3 regions of the Pradoshia sp. Z3_51 genome follow, and region 2 is predicted to be linked to each of the others. Evidence: riboswitches for the same ligand, from Rfam matches in the RefSeq annotation. Region 2 holds a riboswitch; each other region holds the start of a gene.
What was found. Region 2 has a riboswitch for cobalamin ahead of AC4BHA_RS12590 (ABC transporter substrate-binding protein). Riboswitches for the same ligand answer to the same signal wherever they lie in the genome.
Positions count from the first base shown of each region.

Region 1: another riboswitch for cobalamin. It lies ahead of AC4BHA_RS06690 (ABC transporter substrate-binding protein); the one in region 2 lies ahead of AC4BHA_RS12590 (ABC transporter substrate-binding protein).
Region 3: another riboswitch for cobalamin. It lies ahead of AC4BHA_RS09215 (FecCD family ABC transporter permease); the one in region 2 lies ahead of AC4BHA_RS12590 (ABC transporter substrate-binding protein).

Region 1 is NZ_JBZAJC010000002.1:629,706-640,478, forward strand. It holds gene AC4BHA_RS06685 (amidase) at 1-874, shown strand, start outside; cobalamin riboswitch at 1,019-1,198, shown strand; gene AC4BHA_RS06690 (ABC transporter substrate-binding protein) at 1,390-2,361, shown strand; gene AC4BHA_RS06695 (FecCD family ABC transporter permease) at 2,363-3,394, shown strand; gene AC4BHA_RS06700 (ABC transporter ATP-binding protein) at 3,396-4,193, shown strand; gene AC4BHA_RS06705 (hypothetical protein) at 4,288-4,815, shown strand; gene AC4BHA_RS06710 (hypothetical protein) at 5,084-5,509, shown strand; gene AC4BHA_RS06715 (PTS sugar transporter subunit IIC) at 6,035-7,063, shown strand; gene pulA (type I pullulanase) at 7,816-10,377, shown strand; gene safA (SafA/ExsA family spore coat assembly protein) at 10,680-10,773, opposite strand, start outside.
Region 2 is NZ_JBZAJC010000006.1:15,207-25,979, forward strand. It holds gene AC4BHA_RS12575 (acyl-CoA dehydrogenase family protein) at 1-992, opposite strand, end outside; gene AC4BHA_RS12580 (acyl-CoA dehydrogenase family protein) at 952-2,124, opposite strand; gene AC4BHA_RS12585 (TetR/AcrR family transcriptional regulator) at 2,154-2,765, opposite strand; gene AC4BHA_RS12590 (ABC transporter substrate-binding protein) at 2,918-3,883, opposite strand; cobalamin riboswitch at 3,994-4,187, opposite strand; gene AC4BHA_RS12595 (DUF6509 family protein) at 4,214-4,516, opposite strand; gene AC4BHA_RS12600 (polysaccharide deacetylase family protein) at 4,667-5,356, shown strand; gene AC4BHA_RS12605 (antibiotic biosynthesis monooxygenase family protein) at 5,463-5,795, opposite strand; gene AC4BHA_RS12610 (siderophore ABC transporter substrate-binding protein) at 5,857-6,891, opposite strand; gene AC4BHA_RS12615 (iron ABC transporter ATP-binding protein) at 7,265-8,029, opposite strand; gene AC4BHA_RS12620 (iron chelate uptake ABC transporter family permease subunit) at 8,026-8,982, opposite strand; gene AC4BHA_RS12625 (ABC transporter permease) at 8,969-9,925, opposite strand; gene AC4BHA_RS12630 (YeeE/YedE thiosulfate transporter family protein) at 10,322-10,773, shown strand, end outside.
Region 3 is NZ_JBZAJC010000003.1:431,823-442,595, forward strand. It holds gene mnmL (tRNA modification radical SAM protein MnmL/YtqA) at 53-1,027, shown strand; gene mnmM (tRNA 5-(aminomethyl)-2-thiouridylate-methyltransferase MnmM) at 1,017-1,583, shown strand; gene AC4BHA_RS09210 (ABC transporter ATP-binding protein) at 1,625-2,416, opposite strand; gene AC4BHA_RS09215 (FecCD family ABC transporter permease) at 2,410-3,462, opposite strand; cobalamin riboswitch at 3,641-3,786, opposite strand; gene AC4BHA_RS09220 (LLM class flavin-dependent oxidoreductase) at 3,835-4,836, opposite strand; gene AC4BHA_RS09225 (tetraprenyl-beta-curcumene synthase family protein) at 4,864-5,946, opposite strand; gene AC4BHA_RS09230 (alpha/beta hydrolase) at 5,969-6,772, opposite strand; gene AC4BHA_RS09235 (gamma carbonic anhydrase) at 6,883-7,413, shown strand; gene AC4BHA_RS09240 (C39 family peptidase) at 7,517-8,368, shown strand; gene asnB (asparagine synthase (glutamine-hydrolyzing)) at 8,365-10,260, opposite strand; gene metK (methionine adenosyltransferase) at 10,458-10,773, opposite strand, start outside.

The DNA of each region.
Region 1 (10,773 bases), on a different contig from region 2:
AGCTGCGGTAGATTTTGCCTTAACCAAAACGGTTCGTGATAGTGCAGCTATGCTGGATGCCTTGCAAATCATTCAGCCGGATACTGCCTTTCAGGTACCTTTATATAATGGGAGCTATTTGAAGGAGCTTTCGAATCCATTGAAGGAAAGGTTTAAAATTGCTTTTTCCACAAAGTCTCCGGTGGGAACACCCGTTAGTGAAGAAGCTGTAGAAGCGGTACATAAGACAGTCAAATGGCTGGAACAGGCAGGGTTCACCGTTGAAGAATGTGATAATGGGGTAGATGGAATCCGCCTTATGGAAAATTACTATATTATGAATAGCGGAGAAATGGCAGCAGATATACTGTCCATTGAGGAAGCCATTGGACGGCCGATTACCGTTAATGATATAGAGATAGTCACATGGGTACTCAGAACTGCCGGGCAGAATGTATCAGCTGTTCAATTTACACGCAGTTTAGCTGAATGGGATACGGCAGCTGCACAAATGGCCAGGTTCAATGAGGATTATGATTTGTATTTGACGCCGGCAACAGCTTTCTCAGCTCCAAAGGTGGGCGAATTGACGCATACGGATGAACAGAGCTTGCAGTTATTGAAAGTAAATGAACTAAAACCCTCTGAACAGTTAGCAATGGTCTATGAAATGTTTAAACCAAGTTTAACGTATACGCCTTTTACACAGTTGGCGAACATCATCGGACAGCCTGCGATTAGCTTGCCTGTTCATATGACAGATTCTGGCTTACCCCTTGGAGTGCAATTGATGGCTCCAAAGGGAAGGGAAGATTGGCTTCTTAAAATAGGAGCGTTGTTAGAGCAATCCGATATATGGGTTGGACAGAAAGGGAATCCATATATTGGATGGTGATAAAAGTGATAGATCGACTAGAAGATGCGTGTAATTCAGTTGGTCAATTAAAACAGTCATTTCACTTGTTTATATTTATGAGAATTCCTATATATCGAAAATATCTTCCGTTTACATTTTCAACATGATATATTAATAATACGAAAATTTAAAACAATCATAAGTGCTCACTATTGTGAGGTAAAAGGGAATCCAGTGTAAATCTGGAACAGCCCCCGCTACTGTAAGAGCTGATGAAATCACGTGACCACCTTTAAATGAGGGAAGGTGTGAGAGTAAAGTGAAGCTCAGAGTCAGGAAACCTGCTTATGAATGTGTATTGCTTACTTTTCGGTGGGAAAAGGGATGGCGAACGTAGAGATGATTGTGTCTTTGCGCTGATTTTGACAGCGTTTTTTTGTCTGTGCATGAATCAAGCCTGTTTTCCTTAACCGGGAAGACAGGCTTTTTTATGTTTAATATTTCAGCGTGAATTCGCTAAATATAATAAATTTTGGAAAAGGGAGAATAGTGAGATGAAAAAGATTGCAAGCTTATCACTTTTGGTGTTCTTATCCGTTTTTGCATTGTTTGCATGCGGAAATGATGAGACAGTAAACAACCAGAAAAATGAAACAAACCAGGAAACTAGCGAGTATCCGAAAACACTGACAGATGGTCGTGGAGAAAAGGTAACAATAAAAGAAAAACCTTCAAGGATTGTTTCAACAACGTTGGCCATTGATGAATATTTATTGCCATTGGCAGAAGAGGAACGGATTGCAGCGGTTACGAAAATGTCGACAGACTCAGGGATTTCGAATGTAGCAGATCTAACAGATGGAATTGATACAAAAATTGAATCAGTTACATCTGAATTGGTGCTGTCACTTCAGCCTGATTTAGTGCTGATTCCTTCCTATGTAGATCCTGAGGTTCTTAAACAAATTGATGCTGCAGACATCACCACCTACCAACTTAAAGATGATTCCTCTATATCAGGTGTATTGGAGGGTCTAATGGAGGTTGGTACCATTGTTGGCGAAGAAGATAAAGCAGAAGAAATCATAGCTGATGTCAAAAAGAGGATGTCAGATTTACAAACGAAAGCAAAAGCACAAACAGATAAAAAACGAGTGGTTTACTGGACACAGCAAAATTCTTCAGTTACTGAGAATACTACAATAGGAGAAATCATCACCTTAGCAGGCGGGATAAATGCCATTACAGAAGCGGGCATTACCGGTGAAGAGTATCCTGATTATCCGAATCTTTCAAAGGAAAAATTAGTTGAGTTAAATCCAGATGTGATTATTACAAGTGATTGGCAGTATGATGGCTCAAAAGCAACATTCGTCGAGGAATGGAAAAAGGATCCGGCTCTTAAAAATGTGAAGGCCTTTAAGAATAATGAAGTGCATGTAATAGACAGTGCAAATTTAACAACGGCATCCCATTTTGTGATTGAGGGAGCAGAAGATATTTATAAAGTTGTTTATGGAGAATAATATGGCTTTTAAACAGTCTAAACAGGTACTTATTTTCATAATCCTGATTTGTTCCTTGCTCGCATCGTTGCTTTTAGCAACGATGTATGGCGGGGTCATCGTTCCATTTACGGAAACTGTGAAAGTATTACTCTCATTGCTTCCGTTTATAGAGTTTGACTATAACCCGATGTATGAAACAATCCTCGTTCAGATTCGCCTGGGGCGGGTTGTTGTAGCTGGATTAGTTGGGGCAGGTCTGGCTATATCGGGAGTTGTGATGCAAAGTGTTTTTCGCAACCCGATGGCTGATCCGGGAATTATTGGTGTATCTTCAGGCGGAGCGTTCGGAGGAGTGCTGGCCATCTATTTTGGTTTGTCAGCTGTCCATTCTCTTTTCGTCCCGTTAATGGGGTTTATCCTGGCTGCCTTGACACTGTTTACAATCTATTTGATTGCGACGAACAATGGAAAAACTTCAGTGTTGACGTTGCTACTGACGGGTATTGCGATTAGTTCATTTTTGTCAGCCAGTACTTCCCTGCTGATCTCTTTTTCGAATGCAGGAGTAATGCAGCAGATTGTCCAATGGATGATGGGAAACTTAAACGGGCGTGATTGGAGTCATGTGCAACTATTGATTGTCCCTGTTTTATTTTCGATTTGTCTCTTTTTGTACTATGCAAACGACTTGGATATCTTTCTGCTGGGTGAAGAACAGGCACAAAATATGGGGATTTCTGTTCAGCGAACCCGTAATCTGTTGTTAATTACTGCTTCATTAGTGACTGGAATGAGTGTTTCATTAACAGGAGCCATCGGATTTGTTGGTTTGATTGTCCCTCATATGATCCGTATGATCATTGGGCCCTCCCATTGGAATTTGCTGTTGGCCAGTGCCCTTGGGGGAGCGAGCTTCTTAATTATAGCTGATTTAATCTCCCGTTTGGCCATCAGGCCTGCTGAGATTCAAATCGGTATTATCACTGCTTTTTTCGGCGCTCCGTTTTTCCTTTATTTAATTTTAAAGAATAAAAAGAAGGGGGAACTATGAGATGGCAGCTGTTTTGAATGTGGAGAAACTCAGCTTTAGTCGTGGGAAGCAGGTGATTTTAAAAGCAATGGATATCTCTTTGGAAACTAACCAGTTCACTTGCTTGATTGGTCCGAATGGTACCGGAAAATCTACTTTGCTTCGTTTAATGGCTGGATTGTTAAAGCCAACTGCAGGTTCAATAGAATTCAAGAATCAAACTCTCTCTGAGATGACTACTCTTGAAGTGGCCAAAGCCATCACCTATATGCCACAAAGCACGGTCCTTGACTATGAATTTACAGTGAGTCAGGTAGTACTTATGGGAAGGCATCCGCATCGGAAGAAATGGCAATTCTCACAAAAAGATGATACTCAACTGGCAGAGAAAGCGATGAAACAAACAGGAATTCATCATTTGAGAGACCGTTATATCACATCCCTATCAGGAGGAGAACGTCAGCTTGTTTTCTTAGCTAAAGCCATCACTCAGAATTCTGAGGTTATTTTGTTGGATGAGCCAACTTCAGATCTGGATATTTATCATCAGGTCCAAATTGCCGAGGTCATCCGGGAGCTTGTAAAAGAGGGAAAGGCTGTCTTCGCGGCCATCCATGATATTAATTTAGCCACTCGCTATTGTGATCGACTCATACTTATGGGAAATGGAGAACTCGTTGCAGCAGGGGAACCCGAACAAGTCATTACGGATCTTAACTTGATGCGTATTTTTAAAACTCATACGTATACATACAATGATTCCTATTTTGGAAAAAGGCAGATGATTCCTTATGCCATAGATATAAAAGGGGAGGCATGAAGAATTCATGTGCGATGGCCTTCTATGTGAAGGCGTCGCGGAGTTACCATTATTTCATACTAAAACCTAAGTTTTAAATAAGGGGGAATGAACCTTGAAAAAAGACTGGCGTTACTCCAGTTATCCATTCATGAGAGAAAAAAGCTGTTTAGTTGATTATGAGATTCGCACTGATAGTTTAACCACAAGGCTTGGAGCTGTTTTCCCGTTATTGACTGAGAAAGAGCAAGCAGTCATTGATGACCTTCGTAAGGTTCAAGCGCTATGCTATCATGTGAACGGTTCTGTGCGCGGAAAATTGGCGATAACTGAAGCAGATTTACAGTGGTTGAGTGATAGATATGATTTTTATGTTGAGAAAACAGGGGAAAAGGTAAAACAATTCGTATTACCGCAAGGAAGCAACGCTGCATGCGCACTTCATGTCGTACGCAGTGAGGCCAAGAAATCCTATCGTGCCCTGCATAAAGTTAGTGAAGAGCGAGAAGTGCTAGACATCTTATTTGATTTCCTAGGATTGCTCGCAAATGTTTGTTTTGTGATGGCTGTTTATGTAAATCAGGTGAACGGCATACAGGAAATTCCTTTTGTCAGTAAATCATATGCTGTGAAAAAGAAATGAATGTTTAAGCCTACATCTAAAATAATAGAGTTAGATAGATCTTGTTATCCATTTTTAATGAAGAGAGAATGTATGATTTGATAAAAAGAAAAGCACGATTCTTTCATAACCAAAGAAAGAATCGTGCTTTTTTATGGATGAAAAGAGGACACATTAGTAGGGAATGTAATTCTAGCCATGTTACGATTAAGTTATATTAAAAAGAAACAAGCAGAAGTAAAATTTGAGTTTAATTAAACCGGAAACTAAATACTTTAGGAGTGCCACCGTGCTGGATAAATTTAAACAGAAATTTAACGAAATAAGTAAAAATGGAGTGACCGTTCCTATTAAGCCAGTAATGTTAGAACAACTAATAAAAAGACAGTCTGGCCAAAAAGATATAAAAGTAGAAATAACAACAGGCCATTTGAACATTCGAGGTAAAACAGATAAAAATGTTTCATATATGATAAGCCTGAAACCAATTCATATGGAAAAAAGAGTGATTATTTTTGAAATTGAGAGTATGAAGCCGATTGATATAAAGATAGATGAAATTAAAATTTTTAACAGTCCGCCATTTTCAAATTACACAAATCAGACGATTAAAATGGATTTTAATTCCTGGGGTATCGTCAAAAAGATACCTGTTGGAAAAATTAAATCGTATGAGATGAATGATGGGACAATCAAGTTAACATTATCATTATAAAGAAGAGCGAGGATTTCCGTAAAAGTGCGGAAATCCTTTTTTTGGACCAAAAAGATTAGATGTAGCACCTATTTTAGATAGAAATCCTCTAAATCATTCATAGATACTTCGCACTGCTTAAAAGGTAGAACAAGTTTTGTATATTTGTCTGTTTGTATGATACTTTATGACTGAAATTATTAGTAAGTATTCATAAATAAAAATGTGTAAACTAGATTATATTTAAAAATAGAATTATAGGCTGTGGAAAGTGGAGAGTGAAAAAGGAAAATATGCCAGAAACCAACTATAACTGTGGGTTAAAAGTTTAATATAAACCGGGAAAATTAGTTGATAAAAGCGTTATGGAATTATTTCGAAGTACAAATTTACTTATTTATATTAAATTTTCAAAATATTTTGCTATTTATATTTTATTTGTGTTAATATATCTAAATACTAATATCTCCAATAAAGGAAGGATGCAGAAAAAAGAAAACATAACACCTTTATTTTTCAGAATATTTAATTAACTACTAAGGGGCGATGGGGATGAAGAGAAAAGAATATATTATTGATCGAATGTATAAGGCATCTACGGGAATCGCAAATGCCGTTTTAGTAACATTAGGAATCGGTCTATTATTCGAATCAATTGGGGGTTACTTTGATTGGCAAATATTCCTTACTATTGGAGGAGCGGCAAAGGTCTTGCTTGCGCCTGCTCTTGGTGCAGGGATTGCCTATCAGCTTGGAGGTAACTCATTAGTACAATTTAGTGCAATGGCATGTGCCTCTGTTGGTGGAGCCGCTATTCAAAAAACAGCAGAAGGTGCTTTTACGATTGTCACTGGACAACCTATATCAGCTGTATTGGCTGCACTCATCGCTACATATATAGGCAAGAGGATGGTTGGTAAAACAAAATTGGACATTATGGCAATTCCGATTACAGCTATTTTTATTGGTGGGATTTCCGGAGTTGGATTAGCAGCGGTGACAACACCATTACTAACAAGGATAAGTGCACAAATTACAGCTTCTGTAGAAGGCTCACCTTTAATTGGATCGATTGTCTTATCCTTAATATTTAGTCTTTTATTAATGACCCCAGCTTCATCAGCTGCGCTTGCGATTGCTCTGCAGTTGGACCCAGTATCAAGTGCAGCAGCCTTGATTGGCTGTACGGTACAATTTGTAGCCTTTACAGCAATGAGCTATAAAGATAATGATTTAGGTGGCTTTCTTGCACAATCAATCGTGACACCAAAGGTACAGTTTCCAAATTTGATAAAAAACCCAATCTACATTATACCTGCGTTTACGGCTGCCGCAATTGCTGCGCCAATAGCTACGATGGTCTTTGATTTTAAAGTACCGTATGAACTAGGCGGGATGGGGCTAAGCTCGTTGATTGCACCGATAAACATCTTAGCTAATCAAGGGATGGGCATATTCCTCAACTATGTAGGAATAGGGATGGTGCTTCCTGTTATGATTGCTCTTGCGATTCACCGCCTCCTAAAAATGGCTGGAAAGGTTAAAGCAGGTGATCTTCATCTTGAAGTTCAATAGTTGTCTGCTTTGTCTCTTTTGAAATATTGACTCAGATAGGGGTTTAGGTAAATCATACGAAGAAGAGAATCTATTTTGATAGAATGTGTTAAAAATGAACCTAAACAATGATGAATAGAGAAAGTTAGTTCTATTTTCATTTTATTGAACATATAAAAATTTTACGTGGTGGGTAGATGGTTTCTGTATGATGCAGAGACCATCTTTCTTCGTGTACAGAATGATAGCTTAGTTGCTTGTTGATTTAAAATATAAAGTACTTCAGTTTACTTAAGTACAAAGAATGTTTCAGGTGGGCCATGAGTTTAAGAATATGGCTAGAATATTTCACGATTATTCTTTGGGGGATAATATGTCTTCGTAATCAATAATCAGATTATTGTTGGGGTGAAAAATATCTCCATTATGTAAGAGAATTCTGCAATATAGTAGCAGATACATATAATTAATGACATTTGTATGTTGATGGGCAACTTTCCTTCTGTCAAAGAGGACTTATTCAAGAATTACGGATCTTTTTGGTAAGGGAAAATGATTCAACTGCCTGAAAATCTTCTTTCGTGTATTTTATATGAAGGTATAGGTATAAAGTCCATATTTCTGAATCATATTCTTCTAAAAATAGGAAAACGTAAACTGTTCTTCAGAAAGCTAGTTTACTAGAATGGAAGGGTGTAATTATGAAAACGATTACATATATGAATTTATGCAATCGTTTGCCTACTAAGAGAAGAATGAAGGAGGAGTGGAAGATGTCTGTGAGAAAGAAGAGAATTATCGCGTGGCTAGGCACATTTTGCTTGTTATTGACAATGCTCCCTCAGCTAAGTGCAAAAGCAGAAGATGGAAACACGGAGATTGTCATCCATTATCAGGAAAATGATGATGCAAAGGATTGGAATCTATGGGTATGGCCTGAAAATGGAGAAGGTCATGTCGAACAGTTTGAGGAAGAAGATGCATTTGGAAAGGTTGCGAGATTTACACTGGAGGGACTTCATGAGCGGGTTGGCTTTATTATTCGTACTGATTCATGGGAAAAAGATGGAGGCGACCGTTGGATTGAAGGAATAAAGGATGGAAAGGCGGAGGTGTGGATTATTTCAGGAGATGATGAAGTGTACTATTCAGAACCAAACAGTGAGCCGAGCATCAAAAAGGCAGCGATGGACAGCTTTACAGAAATCACTGTCACGACAAATAATCCACTTGATATAAACAGAACAGTGATTGAGCTTGAAAATGCACCCATTCAAGCAATTATTCCTGAGGAAGGGAATAACTCAGTAACAAATAAGTTTACGATAAAAACAAACAAGAAGCTTGATGTGCGTGGAAGCTATGCCGTGAGAATTGAGGGCTATGGAGAGCGGGCTGTTGAGATAGGAGGAGTGGTGCGGACAGAGGAGTTTGATCGCCAGTATTATTATGGTGGCAATGATCTTGGGAACACCTACTCACGTTTTTCGACCAACTTCCGTTTATGGGCTCCAACAGCTCAAGAGGCAAAGCTCGTTCTTTATGAAAATTGGAATGATCCTAAGGGCAAGGAAATTACGATGAAGTCGGATAAAAAGGGGACATGGACGGCTAAATTAAAAGGAAATCAGGATGGTCTCTTTTACACATATAAAGTGAATATAGGTGGGAAATGGACAGAGGCTGTTGATCCATATGTAAAGGCAGCGTCAGTCAATGGTCAAAAAGGAGCCGTGATAGAATTAGCGAAAACAAATCCGAAGGGCTGGGATAAACATAAGAGACCAAAGTTAGCGAATCCAGAGAGTTCAATTATTTATGAATTGCATGTACGCGACTTGTCCATCCAGTCAGAAAGCGGAATTAAGCAAAAGGGGAAATATTTAGGCGTTACGGAGAAAGGTACAAAGGGACCAAATGGGCTTCCAACCGGTCTTGATCATATACAATCATTGGGAGTAACTCATGTTCAATTTTTGCCAATCTATGATTATAAAACAGTAGATGAAACAAAGCTTGACGAGCCACAGTATAACTGGGGGTATGACCCACAAAACTACAATGTACCGGAAGGGTCTTATTCTACCAATCCCTATGAACCTAAAGTGAGAATAAAAGAACTGAAGCAAATGATCCAAACGCTCCATAAGGAGGACCTACGTGTAGTAATGGATGTTGTCTACAACCATATGTATGATGCTGCAGAGTCAAACTTTCAAAAGTTGGTTCCTGGCTATTACTACCGCTACAACGAGGATGGTACATTGGCCAATGGTACCGGTGTCGGCAATGATACTGCCTCCGAGCGAAGAATGATGCGTAAATTCATCGTCGACTCCTCAAGCTATTGGGCGAAGGAATATAAACTGGACGGATTTCGATTTGATTTAATGGGAATCCATGATGTTGAGACAATGAATGATGTAAGGAAGGCTTTGAAGCGTATTGACCCATCATTTATTATCCATGGGGAAGGTTGGGATTTAAATACTCCGCTTGCGGCTGACATAAAGGCAAATCAGAAAAATGCTGAAAAAATGCCTGGCATTGCTCATTTCAATGATGACATTCGAGATGGACTGAAGGGCAGCGTATTTGAAGAGCAGGATAATGGATTCGTAAATGGAAAATTGAATATGGAAGATCGAATCAAAAAAGGCATCATGGCCGGTCTTGATTATGATAATAACCAGGCGACATACCGTGATCCGGAACAGGTCATCACTTATGTAGAAGCACATGATAATCACACCCTTTGGGACAAGTTGGAATTGACGAATCCAAATGCAAGTTATGAAGAGAAAAAACAAAGACATAAACTGGCCTCGTCTATCATTTTAACTTCACAGGGGATCCCATTTATTCACGCCGGACAGGAATTTATGCGAACTAAGTATGGAGACCATAATAGCTATAAATCCCCAGATGAAATTAATCAATTAGATTGGAAACGGAATGCAGAATTTGTGAATGAAGTGAAATATATGTCGGGGTTGATAGATCTTCGTAAAAACCATCCAGTATTCAGGATGACGGAGGCCAGCGCAATAAAGGATAGTATTCGCTTTTTGGATGCACCGGTAAATACGATTGTCTATACGATTACTGAACCATCAAGAGGAAAGCAATATGAGAGCTATTTTGTAGCACATAATGCTAACACAAATGATGTTGAAGTTGTACTTCCAAGGAACGCTGTATGGAATGTACTCGTTAATGCGAATGAGGCTTCCTCGAAACCCATATATAAATTGAAAGGTGATAAGGTAATTATTCCAGCATTAAGTACGGTTGTGCTCCAAGAAAAGGGGAAAAGATATAAAAAGAAGCGCTGATGCATAGTTTATCGTTTATCCATGGCCAAACAGCCCTGTCATCATAATGACAGAGCTGTTTGTTTTTTTATTAAGTTTTTTAAAACGAATTAGCTAAGACTTCAATAACCAACTATGCCCCGGCTATCCCCGGTCAAAGGCGGAGCAAAGGTGCGTCCAAGGTGAAGGAAGGCAGCTATCGAACACCTATGTAGCACCTTTGCCCCGGGTATCAAACCCACCTCTCCCGTCAGTTTATCTCCTAAGACAAGTAAAGGAAGGTTTAGAAAACGAAAAAAAGAAAGCCAAAACAGGCTTTCTCTTTACTTAGATATAAACTGCTGAGTCCAGATGTGGCCAGACTTCGCATAACCTACGCCAATATGAGTAAACTTCGAGCTTAAAATATTTGCTCTG
Region 2 (10,773 bases):
TTTCCCAAATCTGCTTTCCAGGCAGCTTCCCAGGTTAACAGACGAGCTCCCTGAATTTTTTGCTGCATCTCTGAGAAGAGTCTCAGGGCTTGATGATAATGATTGCCGTGCTGAGGATATTCTCTTTTTACAAAATCCAATGTATATTCATAGGACGCTCTTGCAATTCCGGTAGCCATAGCTGCGATTATGGGCCTTGTGTTATCGAATGTTTTCATAGCAACCCTGAAGCCACCTGATCCATTCGCTTTATTGACATAGGCCTCTTCTCCACCTAAAAGGTTTCCATCCGGAACAAAGCAATCCTCAAACACAAGTTCTGCTGTTTCAGAAGCACGAAGACCCATTTTTTCCGCCAATCTCGAGCATGAGAAGCCGGGTGTACCTTTTTCTATAACAAATGCCCGGTGACCAGCCCTACCTAAATTGCGGTCTACCGTAGCAAATACAACAACCCAGGAAGCTCTTTTGCCATTTGTAATAAATATCTTCTGCCCGTTTATCACATAACCGCCGTCCACTTTAACAGCTGTCGTCTGTAAACCGGATACATCAGAACCTGCCTCTGGTTCAGTCAAAGCATATGCTCCCCACTTCGGTTTCTCATCTCTGGAGAAAATGGATAAAAAACGTTCCTTTTGTTCCGGTGTGCCGCTATGCTGAACAGGCGGACCTCCAAGCCCTGGCCCGGGTAGTGTCAAGGCAATCGCGCAATCTCCCCAGCCTAATTCCTCAGAGGCAATGACTCCCAATCGATTTCCTTGGCGCTCCTTCGCTTTTTTTAAATCTTTTTTCTTTTTATCATCATTGGACTCTCCAAAAGAAGACATGCTTAAAGAAATTCCGAGTTGATTTACTTTATCCAGCCAATCATCCGGTACTTTCTTTAATTGATCGGCAATCATGGATACCGGTCGCATTTCATTTTCAGCAAACCAATGGACCACTTCCTTAACTTGACTTTGATGTGGCGTCAACTCGTATGTGATCATTACTCATCCCCCTCTCCTTACCATACATGATCCAGTTTCCTGCCCTGATTTCTAAATCGCCCTCTTGTTCAAACCAACCGACTTGTGCCTGAGCGTCCCTCATCCACTTCTCAACAGGATGGTCCTGAACATATCCATGCCCACCAAGGAGCTGTACAGCTGAATCTGTTACATATCGAAGCGATTGATGGGCTTTTTTAAGTGCCTGGATACTGTGGAAAACAGCATCAGTTTCACCTTCATCAATTTGTTTTGCCGTATATAAAACAAGATGCCTTGCTGCACCCGTCTGGATAGCCATTTGTGCAAGGTTAAAAGAAACACCCTGGAATTTTGCGATTTCTACCCCAAACGCTTTTCTCTGGGAGGTATATTCAACTGTGTAATCAAGGGCAGCTGCCATAACACCAATTTCTTTTGCAGCCTCTAACGTACGTACACGGCTCAATGATTGATCCATCCAAGTTTCAGCTTCGGCACCACTAGCCAAAATATTGTTTTTGGAAACGCTTACTTCTTTAAGCTGAATTCTCGAAAAGCCGGCACTCAATAGCCCCAAGCGATAATCACCGTCAAGCACTCTCCAAGAATGATTATTGTCTTGATCTATCCAGAACAACACCGCTTCACCATTAGTAGCAGTTCCTGCAATTAATAGATATTCAGCCTTTCTGGCATTTTTCAGCGGACTCGTTTCTCCATCAATGATGTATCCATTGTCTATTTTTTTAATTTGGAGTTTATGTTGATTGGGATAAACAAAGGCGACTGTTGGGCAAATTCCCGTTTCACACTGAGTTTGATAAAAAGAAAATGCGTTATGATCCTCTTTTAGTCGAATAAACGATGCTCCCTCCCCGGCTCCTGGAAGCCCCTGAATAGTATCAAGGTCACCATAAGCAAGCGCCTCAACAATCTGTACCTGGGAAACGAGCGGCAATTCCAGGCCACCGTATGATTCAGGCAGTTCCAAATTTAATAATCCAAGGTCACTCAACTTTCTGACCACGTCCTCACTTACACCCTGATTTTTTTCCGTTTGCCTGGCATAGGGACGGATCTTTTTAATTGCAAAATCCTTTGCTACATCAACAAATGCCTTTTCTTCCTCACTTGGTAAAAAAGAAACCAACTTTCTCCCTCCTTCATATCAATAGTTTATTAATTTGAGAGACTGCTAAATGAGCGCATGACCAATCGGTTTAATAATCTAGCAAGATATTCTACATCTGTCTTTTGGTGATTTGGTTCCCGGAATTTTTGAATGACGACCTCATTGATTGCTCCAACCATTGCCTGAGAGATGATCCTAACTTCCTGTTCATTCACATTCTCCGGAAACTCCTGGTAAGCAAAAAAAAAGATAAGATCTGCGAAACTTTTAAGTGCTTCTCGTCTGACCAGTTCTACTTCGAAAGAAACTCCGACTGATTCGAGTAAAATAAAATTGGCAACAGCCTTATTGGAAAAGCAAATTTCCAAATAGCGAAGAATTCCGGCATATGCTTTATAACCAATGCGTGGTTCCCGTAAAGCTGCAAGCTTAATCTCTTCTGCAACTTCTCCAATCAAACTTTCACAAAGTGCAACAATCAAAGTCTCTTTATTGCCGAATTGTTGGTAGAACGTTGTTTTCGAGACATGTGCATACTCAACTATGTCCAGAACTGATGTATTCTTGTAACCTCTTGTAGTGAATAATTGCAGGGCTGCATATAGCATTTTATCTCTTGCTTCGGTCGGCAGGTCATTTACATATAACATTCTTATCATTCCAATCCCATGTGTGAGTACGAATACGTATTGGTATCATCATACCTACACAAAAGGGAAATTTCAACAAAATTGTTAGAAAATTTAATTTATTTTCTTCAACAAAAAAAGAGCCTCCCAAAGTAAAATGGGCGGCTCTTAAATGAAAATGTTTATTTAAATATTTCAGGATAGATTTTTTCAGCTATCAATTGCAAGCCTTCTGTTAAACGTGGTCCCGGTCTTGACACTGTGTCATTATCTACATCATAAACCTGCTTATTTTGAACGGCAGGTACCTCGGACCAAGCTTTTCTTCCATATACCTTTTCTTCTGGATTTTCAATATAATAGCCATATGTAGTAAGAATAACATCAGGATTGCGATCAATGACTTGTTCTTCATTCATTGTTACCCAACCCTCTTGATCAGCGGCAATATTCTCTGCCTGAATGATATCAAGCATTTCGTCTATATAGGTTCCGTTAGCCGCTGTATATAAATCCGGTGAGGAAGATACTTCAATCCAAACCTTCTTCTTATCTTTTATAGCACTTGCTTTCTCTTTAATTTCTGCTACTTCTTTTTTCATATCCGAAATAATTTCATCAGCTTTGTCTGATGTTCCGGTTGCTTTAGCAATCAATTCAATTGTTCCATATGCACCATCAAACGAATTGGCGTCAGGTACGATAATAACATCAATACCAGCTGTCTGGAATTGTTTAATGGTATCCTTAGCATTATTAAAATGACTGGCAGAAAGCAATAAAAGATCCGGATTTAATTCCAACACTTTTTCAATATTGATTTCTAACCCGCCGACCTTAGGTTTGTCAGCAGCTTCTGTAGGAAAATTACAATAATCTGATACACCAATGATTTTCTCTCCAAGACCTAGTGCATAGGCCGTTTCAGTATTGCTTGGCAGCAAGGATACGATCGTGTCCGGCTTTTCCTCAATCTTGATGCTTTCTCCGGATCCATCCCTTACCTCAACAGGAAAGGCTGTGGACGTTGATTCAGAAACCTCTTTCTTCTGGTTTGAGTCATCTTCAGTTGACGAACACCCAAACATTAACATAGATAGCGTAAGCATTAGCATAAATAAAAATAAATAGTTTTGCTTTTTTAGCATAGTTATTCCCCTTTCCAACATAATAAAAAAGCCTTAGCTCGAAAAAAGCTAAGGCGAAAATCCACATTATAATAACAGGATTGGACGCCTACTTTTCCCTCCGAAAAATAGTACATACAAAAGAAAGAGCAGGTCTCCTGGCTGACGCATCAATTTACTCTGATTTACCTTCCCATGCTCTAAACAAAGAGCCGGTGGTTTACAAATCATTTCATCCGCGTATACAGTAGCGGGGGCTGCACCGGATTTGCACCGGTTTCCCTATTATCCTAATAAATAAGGCACTCTTACACTATTCAATATTTATATTTTTTATATAATCAGCTATCTTCATTCTTCTTCATATTCAACATCAGTATGTTCCCTGCAAAATTGTAAAACCATCGATAATTCATCTTCCTCAAGCTCAAAATCCAAAATACTTTGTGTTTCACTTTCTATAAACTCATATTTTGAAATTTGGTCCTGATTTTCATCCATTACATATATAACACGCAACAGAAGACCCTTATCGGTATATAGTTCATCTTCCTCGGGAACGGAAATCTCCAGTACATATTCGAACCTTTCTCCAGAAAGGATACCAAACGGGTCTTCCAGTTTCTCAACTGTATAACTTTGTATCTCGATCATCTTTATCAACCTTTCTAAAATGCTTATGTCTATTATACATGTTCAATCTCTTTATTAAACATTTTACCCAATTATTCAACTCCGTTTAGGAATATTTTTTAACAAGAATCAAAAACTATATTAAAATCACTTAATCCATAGGAGTTTATTATGCGTACTCTATCTGTTCTCACATTGCTCATTATCCAGCTTCTTATTCCATCTGAAACATTTGCAAAGACAGCCTACCTCAGTTTTGATGATGGTCCCTCAAACATCACACAGGAAATCCTCGATATCCTCAAAGTTCAGGATGTTAAGGCAACCTTTTTTGTAACGGGAACAGCCAGCCCGGGACATATGTATTTATATAAAGATATCGTAAAAAATGGACACGCTCTTGGACTGCATTCCTATTCTCATAATTATTCCAAAATCTATCGATCCAAGGATACTTTTTTTAAAGACATTACTCAACTGGAAGAATTTTTGGAAAGGGAAGTAGGCGTAAGCCCGAAAATCCTACGATTCCCCGGCGGCTCCAATAACTATGTCGCAAAACAATATGCCGGGACTGATTTAATGGATCAATTAAAGACTGAGGTAATAAAAAGAGGATATAAATATTATGATTGGAACTGCGATGCTAACGATGGATTAAATCCTCCAATTCCAGAAAAAAAATTACTTAAATTAATTATGCAAGGGGTAGGTGAAAAAGAAAATCTCTATATCCTCCTGCATGATTTTAACGGCAATACAACAATCGTGGATGGGCTTCCGGAAATCATTCGCCGTCTGAAACATAAAGGATACACCTTTAAAATAATGGATGAGTCCACACCAACTTTTGAATTTTAAAAATGATAAACAATTGCTGGCCATCATTCTGTAACGCTTCTTTTCTAACTTGAAATAAGGTTTACATTATAAAACAAACGCCCTTATTTAGGGGCGTTTTGTTTTTTTATTCGACTACAATGTAATTGCCATGTTCCATATTGATTACGTATTCCGGCTTTGGAGGCTTACCTCCGTGCTCCTTGATTTTCGCTTTATGACCAGCGATATGCTCAGGACTCTTTTCCCATGCTTTCCATGCTTCCTCTGATTCCCAGCGGATAATCATGACAACTTCTTCTTCCCCACGCGTTGTTTTTTTCACTAACAACTCCCGACTTATAAAGCCTTCACGCTGCTCAATTAACGACGGACCTTGATCTGGCTTCTTTTTGAAGCGTTCCAATACCTTGCCTGAATTGCCCTCTGTCACTATCCATTTACGAATTTGAACAAACATACCTAATCGCTCCTTATTAAAGGAGCATGCCCCACTTGAGACATGCTCCTTGTTATGAAGATTATTTTAATTCATTTAAGATTTCATCTAATTTTTCTGCTTCAGTCGTTACACCGTTACTTGAGAAGTACCAGTTAACACCGTCTAAGTAGACAATTTTGCCTTCTTTGTAAGCACTAGTTTTTTTGATAATATCATTTTCAATATCTTTTTTAATTGTTTCTACATCAGAAGCAGTACGGTCGATAATTAACAATACTTCTGGATCAACAGAAAGGATTGACTCATAAGAGAAATCAGAACCGTGGGAAGATGCTTCGATATCAGTTGTTGCTGGCTTGAAGCCAAAGTCATTATATACATATGCGAAACGTGAATCTTCACCATTGTCGAAACCGGAGATTTTCTTGTCATTGTACATCGCTACCAATGCATTTTCATAACCAGCAGCTTTTTCTTTTACTGCATCAACTTTTTCTTGTAATGAAGCTTTCAATTCTTTGCCTTTTTCTTCTTTATCAAAGATTTGAGCTGCTAAATCAACTGTTTCATATACAGCCTCTATGTAATTATCATTGTCAGAACCAATGAAAATAACGTTAGGTGTGATTTCTTTTAATTGTTCATAAAATGGTGTTTGACGACCAGAGATGAAAATAACATCCGGCTCAGCAGCTGCTACTGCTTCAAAATCGATTTGCTTTAGTGTACCAACATCGGCAACACCCTCAGCAACATATTTTTCTTTTAAATGCGCTGGCATATTTCCTTTACCGCCACCAGCAGCTACGCCTACGATTCCTTCAACACCTAATGCATCAAGTGTATCTAAAAAGCCATAATCAAGAGCTACAATGCGTTCTGGCATTTTATCTAATTTTACTTCTTCAAAAGTAGTTGTTTTACCTTCTTCGTCTTCACGAGAATCGGTTAAGGAAGATACTGTCATTGGGAATTTAGAACTTTCAGTAGTTCCTTTTTCTTCTGTTTGTTTTGTCTCAGAAGAGTCCCCTGTTGTTGACTCATCGCCTGTATTACAAGCTGTCAGCGCTAATGTTAACGCCGCCATAGCAGTTAAAATTTTCCACTTCTTCATTCTTCGTTCTCCCCCTAAATATGTACTTCAATTGAAAACGATTATCATTTTCAATCGACATTCTCATTCTAAATGAGAATCACAAAATATGTCAACACTTTTGAAGTGTTTGATAATAATTTTATTATTTCATCTGATCCAACGAGAATTAGACATAGATGACTACGTATTCTTCTCGTGATTTTCTCCCCTTAAAAAGTTAAATATCAGATAAAAAATCCTTATCGAAAGAAATACTTAACAAAAAAAAGACTCCAAAATAAAATCTATTTTAGAGTCCTCATGGAAACTTAAGTGTATGACCCTTAACTTGAACAAGATTTTGCTGCTGTCAATTGTTCCAAAAATATAAGGCCAGAATCTATTTTAGAATCTAATGTGAATTAAAGTATACACATATACGACATCCATCTTGCTCTTGTACAGGAATATGCATGTCATATACATCACGCAAGGATTCTGAGTTAATAATCTCATGCGCTGGACCGTCCTTTATCAGACGCCCATCCTTTAACGCCACTATGCGATCAGAGTATACAGAAGCAAAGTTGATATCATGCAAGACAATTACAACCGTTTTCCCTAACTCATCTACCAGCTTGCGCAGTATTTTCATAATTTGCACAGAGTGTTTCATATCCAGATTGTTTAATGGCTCATCTAATAAAATATAATCCGTATCTTGTGCAATAACCATTGAAATAAAGGCACGTTGTTTTTGACCGCCTGATAACTCATCCAACAGCTTATCCTGCATATCTGTTAAATTTAAATACTCCAGTGCTTGGTCTACAATTCGTTCATCATCTGCATTCAGCCGCCCTTTTGAATATGGATAGCGTCCAAAAGAAACAAGCTCGCGTACGGTTAAACGAATATTCAAGTGATTGGTCTGCCTTAAAATAGCCACCCGCTTTGCAAAAGCATCTGATTTCATTTTCTTAACGTCAGTTTGATCTAAAAATACTTCACCTGTATCAGCATCTAAGAGACGGCTCACCATTGATAATAACGTTGATTTACCAGCGCCATTTGGACCAATAAAAGAAGTGATAGCTCTTGGTTGGATTTGCAATGTTACATTTTCAATAACAGATTTTTTCCCAAAGCTTTTAGAAAGCCCTTTAATATCAATCATCCTGCTTTCCTACTTTCCCTTAGTAATAAGTAAATAAAGTAAATCCCACCGACAAAGTTAATAACGACACTAATCGTTGTATTCAAATGGAAAACATGCTGAACAAGAAATTGTCCTCCGACAAGCGCAATAATACTGATCAAGCTTGCCCCAATGATTAATATCGAATGCTTATATGTAGCCAAATATTGATAGGCTAAATTCGCCACAATTAATCCTAAAAATGTTACAGGTCCAACCAGTGCGGTAGAAGTAGCGATTAAAATAGACGATAGAATCAGCACTTTCAGCACGATTTTATCATAGGCGACACCAAGATTAATCGCGTTATCTCGACCTAGTGATACAACATCTAAATCACGTAATAACCGATAGCCATATATAAAGGCGGTACATAAAATAACAATAGCAATGCTCAGTAATTCCGTCTTCACGTTCATAAAGCTGGCAAACAAGCGAGCTTGCAAACTTTCATATTCCACAGGATCAATTAGAACTTGCATGAACGTTACCAGACTTCCGAGTAATGTTCCAAGTATCATACCTGCTAATAATAGAAGAAAAATTGGATATTTATCTGCCCTGAATAAAAAACGATACAAAATCAATGCGAATACTACCATCGCAATGATTGCTACACTAAAGTTTAAGTAACGGCTTACAACGAAGATTGAAGCCGACCCTGCCGTAAAATAAATGACAGTTTGAACGACTTCATACATCGAGTCGATCCCCATAACAGATGGTGTTAATAAACGGTTATGTGTAATGGTTTGGAATATAACACTTGCATACGCAATTGCCGTTCCGGTAATAACCATAGCAACTATGCGCTCAATACGCTTTGGAAAGGCGTAACTAAAACCGCCCTGAATATTATAGAAAGCAAATAAAGCCATACATCCAATTGCAATAACAGCTAAAATAATTAGCTTTACACTATTTTTTCGCATATGCTTTCCCCCTAAACAACATAATTAAGAAGATCGCACTGCCAATTACTGCAACTGTAGTATTTACAGGTATCTCATATGGATGGACAATCAATCGGCTTAGAATATCACATGCCAATAAGAATGCCGCCCCCATGAATATTGTATGAGGGATTGTTTTACGTAAATTATCGCCCAGATAAAGGGAAACCAGATTTGGTACAATCAACCCTAAAAACGGAATAATCCCTACCGTTAAAATGACTGTTGTAGAAATTACCGCTACGATAACTAGACCAATGTTTAACACTGTACGATAACTTAAACCCAGGTTTTTCGCAAAATCCTCACCCATACCAGCTACTGTGAATTTATTTGCATATAGATAAGCAATGATAATTGCTGGAACCGCTACATACAACAGTTCATAGCGTCCTGAAACGATCAAGGTAAAACTCCCCAAGAAAAACGTATCTACATTTTGCAGAACATCCGCTTCATATCCAATGAATGTTGAAATCGCCCCGATGATATTACCGTACATAATTCCGATAAGAGGGACGAATATGACATCTTTGAATTTAATGCGCTCAAGTAAATTCATAAAAATAAATGTACCAATTAATGCGAATGCAAAACTAAATAGTATTTGCCCCATATAGGACATATTAGTAAAAAACACCATAGAGACAATGACACCTAGTTTTGCTGCATCTAGCGTACCAGCCGTTGTCGGTGATACAAACTTGTTTCGGCTTAAGCTTTGCATAATTAAGCCCGCAATTCCCATTCCTGCACCAGCTAAAATAATGGCCATTAACCGTGGTAATCGACTCATCAAGAAGATTTGCGTCTTGTCTGAATCTAAATCTAGTAAATCACTCGGTTTAATATCAATAGCCCCTATAAATAGCGAAATAAAGGATAGGATAATAGTTACTAATACTAACATCCATAGTCTCATTGAAATCCCCATCAAATTAGTTTCTCAACAACATTACTGATAATGATAATCATTATTGAGTCGTCTTTAATTATAGTCAATGAAAATAGTAAAATCAACATCTAGTGATAATCATTACCAATGATAAAATGAAAATTCAGGAAAATTGTAACGATTTTAAGCACCTGTAAAATTGCTTCTAAAATAATATTCCTTTAACCCAACGATCGCTGAAAGGTTTCATCAACTTAGGCTTTTGTAATAAAAACTCAAAAAAGGCATTCCTACTAAGTTACAGGTGAAATCCATTTAAACTCCTACTTAAGAATCATTTTTATACAATCTTCCTTTAATTCGTAGTAATCTTATAAGGTTTATTGTAATATACATCTATCCAAACAACGGAGGGATCTCATCATGATACAAATTATTAGTTATGGCCTTATCGTCGGACTTCTCTTAGGCTTTGTCTTACAAAGAGGACGTTTTTGTGTTGTCGGAGCATACCGTGACCTGCTTCTCGCTAGGGATGGACGCATGTTTCTCGCAACCATGATCGTTATTGCCATTCAGGCAATTGGTGTATATGCACTTGCAGCTAACGGAATCATCACCATCCAAGCGGATGCATTTCCGTGGTTAGGAACGATTGTTGGCGGATTTATCTTCGGAATTGGTATGGTTCTAGCCGGAGGATGTGCTACTGGTACTTGGTATCGGGCTGGTGAAGGGTTAATTGGGAGCTGGATTGCATTAGGCGGCTATGCACTTGGTGCCGCAATGACTAAGTTTGGGATATTAAGCGCTGTGGGCGGAAATGTACTATCCTATAGAACCAGCGATACGTATATCCATGAAACTTTCAACCT
Region 3 (10,773 bases), on a different contig from region 2:
GCGTGGTAAAATGGAGTTTATGTTCTTGAAATCTAAACAGGGGGTTTTTGTAATGAAACAGGTTAACCCTTTTCAATATGCAAGTGACGACAAACGTTATCATACATGGAATTATCATCTACGCAATCAATTTGGTCACAAAGTATTTAAAGTAGCTCTTGATGGTGGATTTGATTGTCCGAATCGTGATGGCACGGTAGCTTTTGGTGGTTGTACATTTTGCAGTGCCGCTGGATCCGGCGATTTTGCCGGCAATCGTGCTGAAGATTTGCAAAAACAATTTGCCGATATAAAAGCAAAAATGCATCAAAAATGGAAGGACGGCAAGTATATGGCCTATTTCCAGGCTTATACAAATACCCATGCACCAGTCGAGGTGTTACGGGAAAAATTTGAAACTGTCATGAACGAGGAAGGTGTAGTCGGATTATCCATTGCCACTCGTCCAGACTGTCTGCCTGATGATGTTGTAGAATATTTAGCTGAATTAAATGAACGTACTTACCTGTGGGTTGAGCTTGGTCTGCAAACTGTTCACGAGAAAACAGCTAATATCATAAACCGTGCACATGATTATCCAACCTATGTAGAGGGCGTAAACAAACTTCGGAAACACGGTATACGCATTTGCAGCCATATTATTAATGGACTGCCGCTTGAAACTCCAGAAATGATGATGGAGACAGCTAAAGAAGTTGCTAAACTGGATGTACAGGGAATTAAAATTCACCTATTGCATCTCTTAAAGGGCACTCCAATGGTAAAACAATACGAAAAAGGAATGCTGGAATTCCTTTCGTTAGATGAATATGTCAATCTTGTCTGTGATCAGTTGGAGATCCTTCCGCCTGAAATGATTGTCCATCGTATTACCGGTGACGGTCCGATTGATTTGATGGTTGGACCAATGTGGAGCGTTAATAAATGGGAAGTATTAAATGCTATCGATGCTGAATTAAAGCGTCGCAATAGTTATCAAGGTAAATTTTATGTGCCAAGTAAGGATGCTGTCATAAATGAAGCTTGATCGTATCCTTCCCTTCGCAAGACTATTGCTTGAAAAAGCAGTTAAACCTGGTGATATAGCCATTGATTGTACGATGGGCAATGGGCATGACACCGTATTTTTAGCAAATTTAACTGGTCCGGATGGACATGTATACAGCTTCGACATTCAGGAATCTGCCTTGCAAAAAACGGAAGAGAGACTGATGACAAATGAGCTTCAGGAGCGGGTAACACTAATTCACGCAGGTCATGAGCGTTTACAGGAATTTATCCCAACTGGCAAATCTGTTACAGGCGCAATCTTTAATTTAGGCTATTTGCCTGGCGGCGATAAAGAAATTATTACAACCGCTCCTACTACGATTCAGGCTGTAACGTCATTACTCAAAATTATGGAGCCTGAAGGCATCATAGTTCTTGTCATCTATCACGGTCATCCCGGCGGAGACATTGAACGTGACGAATTAATCAAATTCGTTACAGAGCTTCCACAGGATACGGCCCATGTGCTGGAATACCGATTTATGAATCAAAAAAACAATCCGCCATTTATTATCGCTATCGAAAAACGTTAAAAAAGTGTGAGCTTATGGATGCTCACACTTTTTATATATAATCATTTATAGTTCTCAGGGGTAAAAAAGATCTGCGGTGTTCCCGTAATAGGATGAGGGCGACTTACCAAATCTACCTCGTATACAGATGAAAGCAATGTTTCATCATAAAGTAAATCTATTCCACCCTCCGCCACCTTCCTTCCATCCTTAAGCAAAGCACATCTATCTGCATATAAAGCTGCCATGTTTAAATCATGGAGGATGGCGACAATCGTCAGCCCATTTTGAAGCTGGAGCCTCTTTAATAAATTTAACAATTCGATTGTATGCTTTACATCCAGATGATTTGTAGGTTCATCGAGAAACAGGAGCTTTGGCTGCTGGGCCAAAGCCTTTGCTAAAAGGACACGTTGCTTTTCCCCTCCGCTTAATGACGAAAAGTATGTATACTTAAATTTCAGCGTGTTTGTCTGAGCAAGACACTCATCAACAATTGCGTAATCCTCACTACGGTAATGATTAAAAAATCCCTTCTCCTGATAAGGATACCTGCCTAATAGTACGATTTCTTCCACCGTAAAATCTATACCCACCATATGTTCCTGACTTAACACGGCAGCAATTTTAGCCAATTCTCCGGTTTTATAGGATGAGGTCCTTTTCCCATTAATGATTGAAGTCCCTTCTTTATATTCCATTTTTCCCAATATACTTTTAATCAATGTCGTCTTACCGCTTCCATTTGGACCAAGAAGAGCAAAAAATTCTCCGCTCTCAACCTTAATAGAAAAGTCCTGAAGCACTTGCTTATTTTTATGATAGCCTGCACTGAGGCTCTCTACGGTTAACATGTCAAATTCCTTCTTTTTATGCGTTCTTTAATCAGTAAGATTGTAAATACAGGTGCACCGATTAAGGCAGTAATGACACCGATTGGTAATTCCTGCGGGTTGATAATCGTACGTGCAATCAAGTCAGCCAATACGAGATATCCACCTCCAATAATCATGGATAATGGCAGTAAGTGGCGATGATCAGCACCAGCAAGAAGGCGAACAAGATGTGGAATAACCAGTCCAACAAAACCAATAGCTCCTGATACGGCAACTGCTGCACCCGTTAATAGTCCAGCCCCGATAATAATGATTATTTTCTTTCGTTTCACATCGATACCATTATATTGAGCGGATTGATCTCCAAGAGCCATCCCATTTAGTTCACGATAATGATATAAAATTATGGAAGCTCCTATAATAAAAAAGGGAATCAATATACTGACGTGTCCCCAATTTTTCATAGCCACACTGCCCATCAGCCAGTTTAATACCTCCCTCATTTGATCTCCTGAGGATAGCGCAATGATAAGTGAGACCACAGCGCCAATGAATGAATTCATAATTATACCGGCTAAAATAATGGTCTCATTTGCATAGGTAACACTAGCTGCCTTTGTAATACCAAATACAATAAACAAGGTTATAAAACTAAACACGATTGCAACAAGCGGCAATGTGAACTGACCAAAAAGAGCAAATTCGATATTAAAGAATAGAACAATCACTGCCCCAACCGATGCACCGGAAGAAATTCCGATAGTATATGGATCAGCGAGTGGATTTTGCAAAAGCCCCTGAAAGGCAGCACCGGCAAGTGCCAGTGAGGCACCTACAAATAAAGCGATTAATACCCGGGGTAATCGTATATTCCAAATAATCATTTCTATATTTTTTGGACCTGTATAGAAGGATTCCTGGCCGGTCACGTTCTTCAAGAGAATCCCAAGTATATCTTTAAATGACATGTCCACGCTGCCTATAAACAGGCCGAGCAACGCAGCGAGCAGCAAAAACAGGATACTCCCAAAATAAATACCGGTTGTTCTATTTTTATTATTCATAACTTATACTTCAATTCCTCTTTACTCCTGGCGGCGAACCTCGGATTATTCATGCACTTTAAAACAAGATTATAAGCTACAACACATAAAAAATCCTTAGCTCAGGATGATATTGAGCTAAGGATTCACTTTTTCACGCCTGTGAATACAATAAGCCTACTTCTCCCTCCGAAAAATAAGTACTAAAACTCTAAAAGCAGGTTTCCTGGCTTTTACTAAATCAGACTTGTGATTTAGTAAGTACAGTAGCGGGGGCTGCAACGGATTTGAACCGTTTTCCCTTTTACCCTCGTGTACCGAGGCACTTTTAAAGTGATTTATTAGATTTTATTCTTATTCTAATAGATTGATTGACTAATGGCAAATCCACTATTATTTCAACAGTTCTTTGGCAATTAATCTGAAGGAGTTCTCTTTAGCCTCGTATGAATGGGTGATTGTCACAAGCATAATTTCATCTGTAAAGAAGCGTTCACTCAGCTCTCTAATTTTTTCTCCAATCATTTTAGGAGAACCGATAATCATCTTGCTTCTGTTGTAATCAATTCGAGCTTTCTCAAACTGCGATAATGACATTTCATTAATTTCTTTTGGGTGAGGTGTTCCCTCTCTTATAATTCCCTGTGAAAGAAACAGCATCGATAAATCCAGTGAACCAGCCAGATATTCTGCCTCTTCGTCCGATTCTGCACAAACTGTAAATACAGTAACCATACCTGATGGATTCTGTATTAACTCTGTAGGTCGAAATGCTTCATGGTAATGCTTCATATTTTCTTCAGCATATTCACTGTTAATAAACAAAGCAAAATTATAGGGTATACCCTTATGGGCTGCAAGAGCTGCGCTGGATGAACTAGATCCAAGCATCCACAATTCCGGCGGAGATGTAATGGTAGGTGTCGCCGATAACCCATATAGAGGATGCAATTCCGGTATTTGATCATAGAGATACCAGGATAACTCATCTACCTGGTCAGGAAAACGATGCAGTTCTTGTACTCTCCCCTCCTGCAACGCTCGCGTTGCTCTTGGCATCCCTCCAGGAGCCCTGCCTATTCCCAAATCTATTCTTCCTGGAGCTAAACCAGATAATACTCTGAAGTTTTCAGCTACTTTATAAGCACTGTAGTGAGGCAGCATAACACCGCCAGTTCCAACTCTTATTTTATCTGTTTGAGCAGCAATCCATGTAGCCAATATCTCAGGCGAAGATCCTGCCAAGCCTTGACTATCATGATGCTCGCTGACCCAAAATCTTGAGTATCCCCACTCCTCAGCCAATTTTGCCAGTTTGACCGTATTAGCAAGTGCCTGCTCTGAAGGCTCTCCAACAGAGCGCGGTGACTGGTCTAGAATACTTAATTTCACCATTCTGCTCCATCCCCTTAGTATTGAATGCTAGACTCGCCTATTCTTTTTCATTCTCTTAAACGCATGATACAGCTTACTATTCCAATAAAAGAAATACGCTGAACGGCCACCCAGGCTTAACATTTTTTTAGTATATTGCTTAACCGACAACTGGTCTTTCACCTTGGAATCGGCTAGATAAATACCCAATAATCCCTGGTTAATCATGCTGTGGAACTTGCTGTCCGGTATTTTTGTGACATCTAAATTGGCTTTTTCAACAAAATAACAAAGTCTATCAATCAGTTGCTCTTCCGTTTCGTAATAAAAACAGAAATTTAAATCGTCGCCTTGGCGATCCTCCTCCTGATCAATAAAATAGTCCAACATAATATGCAATCCTTGCACATAAGGAAAATAAGATTCATATATGTCTTTCCCCAAATGTTCAGTAAAATTATCACGCACTGCATATGAAACTAAACAAAAGATGCCCAGAGTAGATCCTGCACAAGCACTGAATTCATACCATGACAAACCTTCTGGAAGCTGCTGTTTATTTTCATTGAACCAGGTTTCTAATCTATGTACCCGTTCTTCCCACGTAACATGCTTATGTATTTGTAAATCACAATAAAAGGTGCAAAGCTTTTTCAAAAAAGGCTCGATATGTTGATAATGCACCATATTTGAAAGAACAGATTGACAGGTTTTTACTAACTCGACTAAATACCCGCCATCTTCCTGCTCCTCTCTGAGTTCATAATAATTTCTCGTCAGGGCCTCCGGATTAAGAGCATCCTTCATAGATTGATGCAATAGCGTAAAATCATTAGGATCAAGTGAGGTACTGCGGTCACATAGATTATCAAGATAATCACTGATTGTTTGATACGCAACAATAAATCGAATGACATCATCTTTTTTTTCACCTGCTGCGAGAGCTAATATAGAACCACCCTCGCAATGAAAAGTTTTGTGGGCAATACTGGATAAGGCCTGTGTACGCAGCTCTTCATTAGGGATTTTTTCTGCCTTTGCCTGCCAACTCGCGAGTTCCCGATGAACAACTGGAAATACATTTCTGTATACATTCTTTACTAAGCTGATATCACTAGTGGGTAATTTCATTTGTGTCCCATCTCCTAACCCCTTAAACGATATACCCTATATTGCGCAATCTCGCTTCAATAAAGCTCTTTGCATATAGAAATACATCTTCTCTCTCTGGCTCATTAAATATTTCATGATACAGCTTAGGCCATTCTTTATAATGCTTTTCGGATGCCGGAAAGTAGTTAAACCATTCTCTAACCATAGCCTTGTCCACTATTTTGTCGTCCCCTGCCTGCATAACAAGAACAGGAATATCCGGGAAATCCTCATCAAAATCAAAGGCATCCTTCATAGCTGAAATTAATTCACGATACCATCTGACTGATACACTTGTGATGTAGAGTGAATCGTTCAAATCAAATTCAATAACTTCTGGATTTCTCGTTGCCATTTCAACCGTTAATCCTGAAGGTTTTTTATATGTAGGATAAACAAGATTTAAAACCTTTGACATGGATTCAAGTAATTTTGGAGGATGAATTAATGTTCCAAAGCATGGTGAAGATAGGATAATACCCGCTAAATTATATTCTTTAAGTTGAAGCATGTTAATGATGATGAGTCCTCCCATGCTATGACCCAGCATGAATACAGGCAAACCAAATGTATAAGCCTCGTTCACCCATGAATCAACCTCATCAATATAATCCTCAAATGAATCAATATGCCCTCGATTTGCACGTGAAGTCATTCCCTGACCTGGCAAATCTCCAATAATTACGTGATACCCTTCTGATAGCCATCTTTCAATTAACCATTTATATCTGCCTGAATGCTCCATGGCGCCGTGAACAATCACGATTACACCATAGGCTTTCCCCTCAGCTTCCCACTTTTTCATAGATGAACTCCTCCTGTATGATGTTTAGCTTTATTTTATTTACACTGTACCGCTTTATATGTACACTTTTATTAACTATCTATTTTACAGTAGAAAACGGAGGTTTTGTAATGAAATTATATCAATATATAGATAAAATTCCTTCCATCGATCAAACTGCTTATTTAGCGGATCATGTAGTTATCAGTGGTGATGTCACAATCGGTGAAAATTCAAGTGTTTGGTTTAACACAGTCATTAGAGGTGATGTCGCTCCTGTGATTATCGGTAAAAATGTTAATATTCAAGATAACTCAGTCCTCCATCAAAGTCCCAACAACCCATTAGTACTGGAAGATAATGTAACGATAGGCCATCAAGTCATTCTCCATAGTTGCCATGTGGAGAAAAATGCTTTGATTGGGATGGGCTCCATTATTCTTGACGGAGCTGAAATAGGAGAAGGTGCCTTCATCGGTGCAGGCAGTTTAGTATCTCAAGGTAAAAAAATCCCACCAAACACACTCGCTTTCGGCAGACCTGCTAAAGTAATTCGTGAATTAACAGATGATGATCGTAAAGACATGGAAAGAATAAATAAGGAATACGCAGAAAAAGCACGCTATTATTCAAGTATACAACCTTTAAAAGAGAATAACTAATTATCATTCCTCATTAGGGTATACTCTTTATTGTATACCCATTCCCTTTATTATTTAGCTATAAATGATACACCTTTTTAAAATCAATTTCAGGAGTAGGATTATGAATACTTTCATTTTGATTTTCATGTTATTTAGTATCATTTCAATCATTTTGGTCCTATGGCGTCAATATCAGCCACTATCTATTTTGATTGTTATCTCTTTGATAGGCACTTTCCTGTATACTGGCTGGAAGGTCTATAACTCAAATTACTCCTTTGCTCATCAAATTAATAATATGATTGATAAGTCAGTAAGCTTAACAACTTCTATTACCAAAGATAATCGACTTGCAAAACCTCCTGCCAAAGATAAAGTACTTCTTGATGTGCCGATCGTTAAACAGCAGCCCGAGCTCCCAAGAGGATGTGAAGTAACCAGCCTGGCTATGCTTCTTCAATATTCCGGATTGGATGCTGATAAATTAAAACTTGCCCAGCAAATAAAAAAAAATCCAGCTAAAATAAAAAAAATAAATGGTGAAATCCATTACGGTGATCCTAATGATGGATTTATTGGAGATATGTATTCAACTAATAAACCTGGCCTCGGAGTGTATCATAAGCCTATAAAAAAACTTGCTGAGCATTATATGCCTGGCAAAATAATCGATTTTACCAATGGAGATTTCAACCAAATCAAAAAGTATCTCTCAACCAATCGGCCCGTCTGGGTTATCATAAATACAGCCTATGAAAAACTGGATCCATCCTATTTCCATACTTGGAAAACACCAAATGGGAAAATATCGATTACTTATAAGGAGCATTCTGTCGTAGTGACGGGATATGATCAGCATTATATTTATTTTAACGATCCCTTAACAGGAATTAAAAATAAAAAAGCACCCTCCGCTGATTTTGAAAAAGCGTGGGTGCAAATGGGAAAACAGGCTATAACCTATAAAGATTAATGGATTGGGTCACTTATCATATCCTTTTCAGCTAATGCCTGGAAAGGATATTTTTCTTCGACATATACAGAGTACCATATCATAAATACCAATACAGTCCATAGTTTACGGCTATTATCCGCTTTACCTGTAACATGATTATTGAACAGATTCATAATGACTTGCTTATCCAGCAAATGATCTGTTTGGCTTTCTTTTATTATTGTAATCGCCCATTCATACATTTCATTTTTTAACCAATGACGGATAGGGACTGGAAAACCAAGTTTCTTACGATTTAATACATGGTCAGGAATGATTCCCTCTGCAGCTTTTCTAAGTATATATTTGGTCGTTCCATGAGCAGTTTTTAAATCAGTTGGAATTCCGGATGCCACCTCAAATACTTTTTTATCAAGGAATGGCACTCGAAGCTCAAGAGAATGTGCCATCGTCATCTTATCAGCTTTTACTAATATATCTCCGCGCAGCCATGTATGAATATCAATATACTGCATTCTGCTCACATCATCATATTCGGGTGTTTCTGCGTAGAACGGATGTGTTATCGTAGTATAATCCAGCTTTGATTTATATAATTTGAATAATTGCCCCTTCTCTTCCTCCATAAACATCTTGGCATTTCCAAGATAGCGTTCTTCAATCGGCGTACAGCCGCGCTCTATAAAACTTTTGCCTTTTACCCCTTCAGGCATCATGGCAGCAATTCTTTTTAGCGCTCTTTTCATAAGTACAGGAATTTTATTAAATATGGCTAAGGATTGAGGCTCACGGTAAATATTGTATCCTCCGAATAATTCATCCGCTCCTTCACCTGACAGAACAACCGTTACATGCTTTTGCGCTTCCCTTGCCACGAAATATAAAGGAACACAAGCGGGGTCTGCCAACGGGTCATCCATATGCCACATAATTTTCGGCAGTTCCCTCATATATTCCTGCGGCGATATAATATAGCTGATATTCTCTACCCCAAGCTTGTCAGCTGTTTCTTTAGCTACATCAATTTCACTGAAACCATTCTGTTCAAATCCAACTGAGAATGTTTTAATTCCAGGATGAAATTCTTTAGCTATGGATGCGATGATTGTAGAATCAATTCCACCTGAAAGAAATGAACCAACGGGTACATCACTGCGCATATGCATGCTGATACTGTCATACATCACATCTTGAATTTCTTTAATCCAATCTGGTTCACTGCGCAGAATAGGTTTAAATTCCGCTTTCCAATATTGGCGGATTTCCATAGGTTCTCCAATTTTCTTTGTAAAGCAATGTCCAGGCAATAATTTTTTCACATACTTTGTCATCGTTGCTGGTTCTGGAGTAAATTGAAAGGTAAGATAATGCTGCAGAGACACATGATCCAATTCTTGTTTTTCTATAGCGTGTATAATACTTTTCTTTTCAGAAGCAAAATAGGTCTTATCCCCATCTTCCTTATAAAAAAATGGTTTAATCCCAAATGGATCACGGGCACCAAAAACAGATTTCTCCTGTTTATCCCAAATCACGAACCCAAACATCCCACGAAGCATTTCAACTGCCTTTTCCCCATATTGAACAAATGCCGCCAGGATTACTTCAGTATCTGAATTTGTAGAAAACGCCATGCCTTCCTTTTCCAGCACTACTTTCAATTCCAAGTAGTTGTATATTTCTCCGTTAAAAACAATCCAATAGCGTTCATTTTCATACGTTAAGGGCTGATGTCCACATTCAATATCAATGATGCTTAGTCTTCTGAAACCAAGCTGGATATGTTCATCTATATAATACCCCTCGTCATCCGGCCCTCTATGCGTAATCAAGTCATTCATACTTTTAATTAGTTCTGAATCCTGATTCGCTTGTTGGTGATCATGCATACATCCTACAAATCCACACATTATTATTCACTCACTACCTTTACTTTCGACTGTTTTTCATTTAAAAATATCAAAGAATTAGATTTTAGATATGAGCTAGGGTCCCGACAAAATACGATCCATTATACCCGATTTCATAGTTTCCTAATATTACCATATTTAGACAAAAAAAGAAAGAGGGGTTATCCCTCTTTCTAGAAATGTTTATGCTGTTTATCTTAGATGTTAGCTTCCGCACGCAGTACTTCCACTTTATCTGTTTTCTCCCAAGGAAGATCTAAATCATTGCGTCCAAAATGTCCGTAAGCTGCTGTTTGTTTATAGATCGGACGTCTTAAATCAAGCATTTTTATGATCCCTGCTGGGCGTAGATCAAAGTTAGCACGTACTAATTCAATTAATTTTTCCTCTTCAATTTTCCCTGTACCGAACGTATCAATAGAAATAGATACTGGTTGCGCTACACCAATCGCGTAAGCCAGCTGAACTTCCGCTTTATCTGCAAGACCTGCTGCTACAATATTTTTAGCTACG